2 regions of the Micromonospora sp. WMMD980 genome follow, and region 2 is predicted to be linked to the other one. Evidence: riboswitches for the same ligand, from Rfam matches in the RefSeq annotation. Region 2 holds a riboswitch; the other holds the start of a gene.
The links. Region 2 has a riboswitch for thiamine pyrophosphate ahead of O7618_RS01475 (ECF transporter S component). Riboswitches for the same ligand answer to the same signal wherever they lie in the genome.
Positions count from the first base shown of each region.

Region 1: it holds a riboswitch for thiamine pyrophosphate, as region 2 does, so the genes downstream of both, thiE (thiamine phosphate synthase) here and O7618_RS01475 (ECF transporter S component) in region 2, are expected to answer to the same signal.

Region 1 covers NZ_JARUBE010000003.1:6,271,817-6,275,505, forward strand. The annotation lists gene O7618_RS29760 (aldo/keto reductase) at 1-380, shown strand, start outside; gene O7618_RS29765 (DUF559 domain-containing protein) at 628-1,536, opposite strand; TPP riboswitch at 1,655-1,766, shown strand; gene thiE (thiamine phosphate synthase) at 1,761-2,387, shown strand; gene thiO (glycine oxidase ThiO) at 2,381-3,511, shown strand; gene thiS (sulfur carrier protein ThiS) at 3,502-3,689, shown strand, end outside.
Region 2 covers NZ_JARUBE010000003.1:204,098-207,786, forward strand. The annotation lists gene O7618_RS01465 (energy-coupling factor transporter transmembrane component T) at 1-206, opposite strand, end outside; gene O7618_RS01470 (ABC transporter ATP-binding protein) at 203-1,693, opposite strand; gene O7618_RS01475 (ECF transporter S component) at 1,788-2,378, opposite strand; TPP riboswitch at 2,455-2,561, opposite strand; gene O7618_RS01480 (alpha/beta hydrolase) at 2,639-3,475, shown strand; gene O7618_RS01485 (SIS domain-containing protein) at 3,472-3,689, shown strand, end outside.

The DNA of each region.
Region 1 (3,689 bases), 6.1 Mb from region 2:
GCGTGGAGGACGAGGTGATCCCCGCCTGCGAGCGGTTCGGCCTCGGCATGCTGCCGTTCTTCCCGCTCGCCAACGGACTGCTCACCGGCAAGTACAAGCGCGGTCAGCAGCCCCCGGAGGGCAGCCGGCTCGCCGGCGGCGGCCGGTACGCCGAGCGGCTGGCCGCGGCGCGCTGGGACACCATCGAGGCGATCGAGACGTACGCGGCCGAGCGCGGGGTGAGCCTGCTCCAGGTGGCCATCGGTGGACTGGCCGCCCGACCCGCGGTGACCTCGGTGATCGCCGGCGCCACCACGCCCGAGCAGGTGCGCGCCAACGCCGAGGCGGGCACCTGGCAGCCCACCGACGACGACCAGGACGCCCTGGACGCCCTCCTCTGACGCCCCGCCCCGCCCCGCCGCGCCGCGCTGCGCCGCGCAACTCGGTGAGTGGAACGGCATGGACGTCTCCGGGCAGGTTTGACGTCCACGACGCTCCACTCGTGGGCGTAGCTCTCCGGGGCGGATCCTGGCCATGCCACGAGACAACTCGGTATTGAGCGCGGCATGTGTGATGTGCCTCGGCGTGCTCGGACCCAGCACCGTCACAACCTGCGCGACGCGGCTCCCTGCCTCGGGCGGCCCCAGGTCAGCGGGACCGGATGGTGCGGCGTTCCGCGAGGGCTTGGCGGACCAGGGCGACCGTGGCCTCGGGGCGGCGCAGCACGTCGTCGGCGGTGAAGCGGAGCACGATCCAGCCGGCGGCACGGAGCGCGTTCAGGCGAGCCACGTCCCGCCGGAACTGAGCGCGTTCCCGATGGTGGTCGCCGTCGTACTCGACCGCGATGCGCAGCGCCGGCCAGGCCAGGTCGACCCGGGCCACGAAACGCCCACCGTGGCGCACCTCGTGCTGCGCGACGAGCGCGCCGAGGCCGGCGTCGAGGAGGAGCAGCCGCAGGCGGGTCTCCATCGGGGACTCGCTCAGCGGCTCGGCCAGCGTCAACACCTCGCGCAGCAGTGACGAGCCCGGCCAGCCCGGGCGTGCCGCGGCGTAGTCACGGAGGGCGGGCAGCTTCATCACCCGGCGACGCAGCAGCGCGTTCACGGCGACCAGCGCCTCCACGCGAGGACCCTGCCGGCCGAGGTCGAATGCGGTGCGCAGCGTGGTGGTGACCGGTAGCCCGGCGAACCGGGTGTGATCCTCATCGGGCAACGGTGACCGCACGATCGACAGCCGGGGATGTGGGCGCAGCCGGGCGGTCGTCGGCAGGAGCACGGTCACCGGATGGTTCCGGGTGATCAGGTCGACACCGAACAGCCAGGCGGCGCTTCGGCCGGCCACGACCGCGCCTGCCGGCAGCCGCAACGCGACCGCCTCGCACCACATCCGGTGGTCGTCGGCGCGGTGGGCATCCCGGTGCACGTACACGTCCGGCAGCAGGCGCACCCACGTCGGGCCGCGCAGCATCCGCCGCGTGATGCGTCCCTCGGCAACCGCCCGGCTGGCTCGGAACGGCCACGCGGACAGGTCGCGCGGAACGCGGGCTCGGGTCGACATCCGGGCAGTGTGTCCTGGCCCGACTGACACCCGCTGGCCTGACTCGTCACGTGGTGTGGTCCTGGGAAAAACGTCACCCGGTCTTCCGTCCGGCCGGGGACCGTCGTACGGTAGGCCGCAAGTGACCCACGGGAGCCCGGTGCGGACCGGGCTGAGAGGGGGGCTGACAGCCCCCGACCGTCGAACCTGATCCGGATAATGCCGGCGCAGGGAGGAGCGTTGCCGTGCCGTCCCTGGGACGACTGCATCTCATCACCGACACCCGGCCGGGGCGGGATCCGCTCGGCGTGCTGGGTGCCGCCCTGCCGGTGGCGGGCGCCGAACTCGTCGTGCAGGTGCGGGTGGCGGACGACGCCACCGACCGGGAGGCGTACGAGCTGGCCCGGCGGGTGGTCGAGGCGTGCCGGCCGTACGGGGCGCGGTGCCTCGTCAACGACCGGCTGCACGTGGCGCTCGCGGTGGGCGCGGCGGGTGGCCACGTCGGGGCCGACGACCTGCCGGTGGCCGCCGCCCGGCACGTGCTCGGCGTCGACGCGGTGTTGGGCGCGACCGCCCGGGAGCCGGACACGGCCCGGGCCGCGGTGGCCGCCGGGGCCAGCTACCTGGGCGTGGGCCCGTGCCACGCCACCACGACGAAGCCGGGCCTGCCCGCGCCGATCGGCCCGGACGGGGTACGCGCCGTCGCGGCGGCGGTGACCGTGCCGGTGATCGCCATCGGCGGCGTGACCGCCGCGTCGGTGCCGGCGTTGCGGGCGGCCGGGGCGTACGGGGTGGCAGTGGTCGGCGCGCTCAGCTCGGCGGCCGACCCCGCGCAGGCCACCGCCGAGCTGCTCGGGGCGCTGACGTGTTAAGCGGGGCCCCCTCCTCTACCGAAAGCGTTAACCGGGGGCCCCTCCTTACCGAGGTGGGGGTGGTGGGGGCGGGGCCGGTGGGGTTGGCGATCGCGTGGCGGTGCGCGCAGCGCGGGCTGCGGGTGGTGGTCCACGACGACCGCCCTGGTTCGGGCGCGTCGCGCGTCGCCGCCGGCATGCTCGCCCCGGTCGCCGAGGCGTACTTCGGGGAGCGCGAGCTGACCGCGCTGCTCGTCGAGTCGGCGGCCCGCTGGCCCGGCTTCGCCGCCGAACTCGTCGCGGCGAGCGGCGTCGACCTGGGCCACCGCACCGAGGGCACGCTCGTGGTCGGGCTCACCGCCGACGACCTGGCCGAGGCGGGGCGGCTGTGGGCGTACCAGCAGGGGTTGGGGTTGCCGATCACGCCGCTGCGCCCGTCGGCGCTGCGCGACCGCGAGCCGGCGCTCGCCACCCGGGTGCGCGGCGGCGCGGTCGCGCCCGGCGACCACCAGGTCGACCCGCGCCGGCTGGTCGCCGCGCTGCGCGTCGCGGCCGAGCGGGCCGGTGTGGTGTTCCGGCCGGCACGGGTCGGCGCGCTGTCCGAGGTGGACGCCCGGGTCACCGTGGTCGCGGCCGGCTGCGGCGCGGCTGCGCTGACCGGGCTGCCGGTGCGGCCGGTGAAGGGGCAGGTGCTCCGGCTCCGCGCGCCCGGTGGCGGCCCGCCGGGCTTCCGGCACGTGATCCGGGGGTACGCCGACGGCGAGCCGGTCTACCTGGTGCCCCGGGACAGCGGCGAGGTGGTGGTCGGCGCGACCGTCGAGGAACGGGTGGACACCGAGGTCACCGCCGGCGGCGTGCTGCGGCTGCTGCGCGCCGCCGTCGAGCTGGTCCCGGAGCTGACCGAGTACGAGCTGGTGGAGGCGGTCGCCGGGCTGCGCCCGGGGACCCCCGACAACGCGCCGGTGATCGGGGCGCTGCCCGGCCGGCCCGGCGTGCTCGCCGCCACCGGGCACCACCGGCACGGCATCGTGCTCACCCCGGTCACCGCCGACCTGGTCACCGAGCTGATCGTCACCGGCGAGCCGGATCCGGCGCTCGCCCCCTTCACCCCGGAGCGGTTCGCGAAGGAGCGCCTGTGGAACTGATCGTCAACGGCACGGGACGGACCTTGCCCGACGGCGTCACGGTGGCCGAGGTGGTCCGCGCGGTCACCGGGCAGCAGCGTGGCCTGGCGGTCGCGGTCAACGGCGAGGTGGTGCCGCGCGGCGGCTGGTCGGCGAGCGTGTTGCGCGACGGCGACCGGGTCGAGGTGCTCAGCGCCGC
Region 2 (3,689 bases):
GGCCAGGCCCGGCGGGCCAGCACCCGGTAGCGGACGCCGAACAGCGGCAGCACGGCCAGCTCGACGGCGATGGCGATGGCCGGCGCGACCGGGTCCAGCGTGGCCACCAGCACGATCGTGAACACCATCGCGGCGGCCAGCTTCGCCACCGGGTTGCGCCGGGCCAGCGGGGCGCCGGGCGTCGCCACCGGCTCCAGGTCGATCACGTCACACCGGTCCCTCGGCCCGGAGGCGACGACGGGCGCTCCGCGCCTGGGCGGCCCGGTTCGCTGGACACGGGCGGGCGGTCCAGGGTGAGCCTCCGGTCGGCGAGCGCGGCCACGAAGTCCGCGTCGTGGGTCACGGTGACCACGCCGTGGCCGGCGTCGCGCAGCTCGGCCAGCAGGTCGACCAGCTCCAGCCAGGTGCGCCGGTCCTGGCCGAACGTGGGCTCGTCGCAGATCAGCAGGCGGGGCGCGGTGGCCAGGGCGGTCGCCACGCTCAGCCGCCGCGCTTCGCCACCGGAGAGGGTGTACGGGTTGGCGCCGGCGAGCCGGTCCAGCCGCAGCCGCTCCAGCAGCGCGTCCACGGTGGCGGTGACTTCCGCCTCGGACCGGCCGGTGCGGCGCGGCCCGAGCGCCAGCTCGTCGCGGACCGTGGCGGTGACGAACTGGTGCTCCGGGTCCTGGAAGACCGAGCCGATCCGCCCGGCCAGCGCGGGCGCCCGCCACCGGTGCGGGGGAGTGCGCGCGTCCCGGCCGGCCAGGCCGGCAGAGGCGGTGACCGTGCCGGCGCCGGGGCGCGTCAGGCCGCCGAGGAGCAGTGCCAGGGTGGACTTGCCGGCGCCGTTCGGGCCGAGCACGGCGAGCGCCTCGCCGGCGCGTACCCGAAGTTCGGTGGGGGCCAGCCGGGGTGGCAGGCCGAGCCGGTCGGCGGTGAGCAGCACGTCGCCGGCCGGCGCGGTGGCGTGTCGGGGCGGCACGGTGCGTCCGGGCACCCAGACCCCGGCGGCGGCCAGTGCCTCGCCGTGCGCGGCGAAGACCGCCTCGGGTGGGCCGTCGGCGCGCACCCCGCCGCCGGGTTCCAGCACCACCACCCGGTCGACGAGCGGCAGCGCCTCGGCGACCCGGTGCTCGACCAGGATCAGCGTGGTGTCCGGGTCGAGCGCGTCGGTGACCGCCCGGCGGATCAGCGTGGCGCCGGCCGGGTCGAGGTTGGCGGTGGGTTCGTCGAGCAGCAGCAGCCCCGGCCGCAGCGCGAGCGCCCCGGCGAGGGCCAGCCGCTGCTGCTCGCCGCCGCTGAGCGCGGCGGTCGGGCGGTCCCGGTGGTAGGGGAAGCCGACCCGGCGCAGCGCCTCGTCCACCCGGGGCCAGATCTCCTCGGCCGGCACGCCCCGGTTCTCCAGCCCGAACGCGACGTCGTCGCCGGAGCGGGCCATCACGAGCTGGGTCTCCGGGTCCTGGAAGAGCACGCCGACGCGTTCGCGGGCCTTGCGCGGGTCGAGCCCGTCGATCTCGACGGTGCCCTCCTGCTCGCCGGAGTCGTCGGGCAGCAGCCCGGCCAGCGCCGCCAGCAGCGTGCTCTTGCCCGCCCCCGACGCCCCGAGCAGGAGCACCCGCTCCCCGCTCTCGACGCGCAGGTCCACCCCGCGCACCGCCCAGGCCCGGCGCCCCCCGTGCCGCCACCCGAACCCCCGGAGAACCACGGCGCTCACGGCCCCACCCTCTCTACCTCGTCGATCATGAAGTTGACGGCACCACAACGCGCCGAACTCACCGTCAACTTCATGATCGACAGTGGGATCCCGGTCAGACCAGGGCCCGGTCGCGGCCGGCGGGGAAGCGGTCCAGGACGCCGGTGTTGGCCAGGGCCCGGGTCAGCACCCACGCGCCGAAGCCGGCGACGATCGTGGCGCTGACGATGGTGATCAGCGCGTACGGGATGCGGTAGGAGGTCAGCTCGTAGGCCTCGTTCCAGTAGACGAAGTCGAAGATCGCCGCGCCGAGGCCGGTCAGTGCGCCGGCCAGCACCGCCACCGGCAGCTTGAACGAGCGGTAGCGGAACGCGGCGAACGCCAACTCGGCGCCGATGCCCTGCATCAGGCCCTGGAGGATCACGATGCCCGCCCACTGGCTGCCCAGCAGCGCGGAGACGATCGCGGCCACCGTCTCGCAGTAGAGCGCGGCACCCGGCTTGCGGATGATCAGGCCGGCGAGCACCGCCGGGATCAGCCAGACGCCGTAGAGCACCGCCTGCGCTGGCGGGAAGAACGCGAACGCCGCGTCGGTGGCGCTCCAGAGCAGGCCCCAGGCCCAGAAGACGACGCCGAAGGCGACGGCGATCACCGAGGCGACGACGATGTCGACGGTACGCCAGCGGTTGCTGTCGGTGTGGTTCATGACGGACTCCCAGTTCGTGGTGCGGAACCAGGAGAAGACGCACGCCGCACCCGGAAGACGCCCGGACTGCGGCGCGGCTGGAGGTCGACCGAACTCCCTGCGCTGGCATTACCCAGATCAGGTTCGAGGGTCTGCGGGCACCGGCCCGCACTCTCAGCGCTGTGCGCTCCCCTGTCGGATGTGAAGTTGTCTCGTCGCAGACGCTAGCACCGACGACGGCCCCGGGCCCAGCAGGGCGACTGTCGGCTACGGTGGCGATCATGCGGATCGAGGCGCGGGGTCTGACGTTCGACGTACGCACCGGCGGCCCGGAGGACGGCGCACCCGTCCTGCTGCTGCACGGTTTCCCGCAGCACGCCGGCGAGTGGGACGCGGTGACACCCGCGCTGCACGCCGCCGGGCTGCGCACGTACGCGCTCGACCAGCGCGGCTACTCGCCCGGCGCCCGGCCGTACGCGGTCGAGGCGTACCGGATCCCGGAGCTGGTGGCCGACGCGGCGGCCGTGCTGGACGCGCTCGGGGTGACCACCGCCCACCTGGTCGGCCACGACTGGGGCGCGATCGTGGCCTGGGGCCTGGCGGCGGCGCACCCGCAGCGGGTGCGGTCGCTGACCGCGGTGTCGGTGCCGCACCCGGCCGCGATGGGGCACGCGCTCGCCACCGACCCGCGGCAGAAGGCGAAGTCCGCCTACATGGCGCTGTTCCGGATGCCGGGCAAGGCCGAGACGGTGCTGCTGGCGCTGCGCGGGGCGGCGCTGCGCCGGCTGCTGCGCGGCGTCGGCGACGCGGCCACCGTCGACCGCTACGCCGAGCCGATGCGGGAGCCGGGCGCGCTCACCGCCGCGCTCAACTGGTACCGGGCGATGAGCGGGTCGGACATGAAGGCGGTCGGGCCGGTGGCGGCGCCGACCACGTACGTCTGGAGCGACCGGGACGTGGCGATCGGCCGGACCGCCGCCGAGGCGTGCGCGGCGCACGTCACCGCCGACTACCGCTTCGTGGTGCTGCCCGGCGTCAGCCACTGGATCCCCGACGAGGCGCCCGGCCCGCTGGCCGAGGCGATCCTCGCCCGGACGTCGGGGACGGCGGAGGCATGACGGTGAGCGCCGAGGCGTACCTGGAGACGGTGACGTCGACGATGCGGCGGGTGGCCGCCGAGCAGCGGGAGAACGTGGCCGCGGCGGCCGACCTGATCGCCGCGGCGGTCCGCGCCGACGGGGTGGTGCACGCGTTCGGCACCGGGCACTCCGAGGCGCTCGCCATGGAGATCGCCGGCCGGGCCGGCGGGCTGGTGCCCACCAACCGGATCGC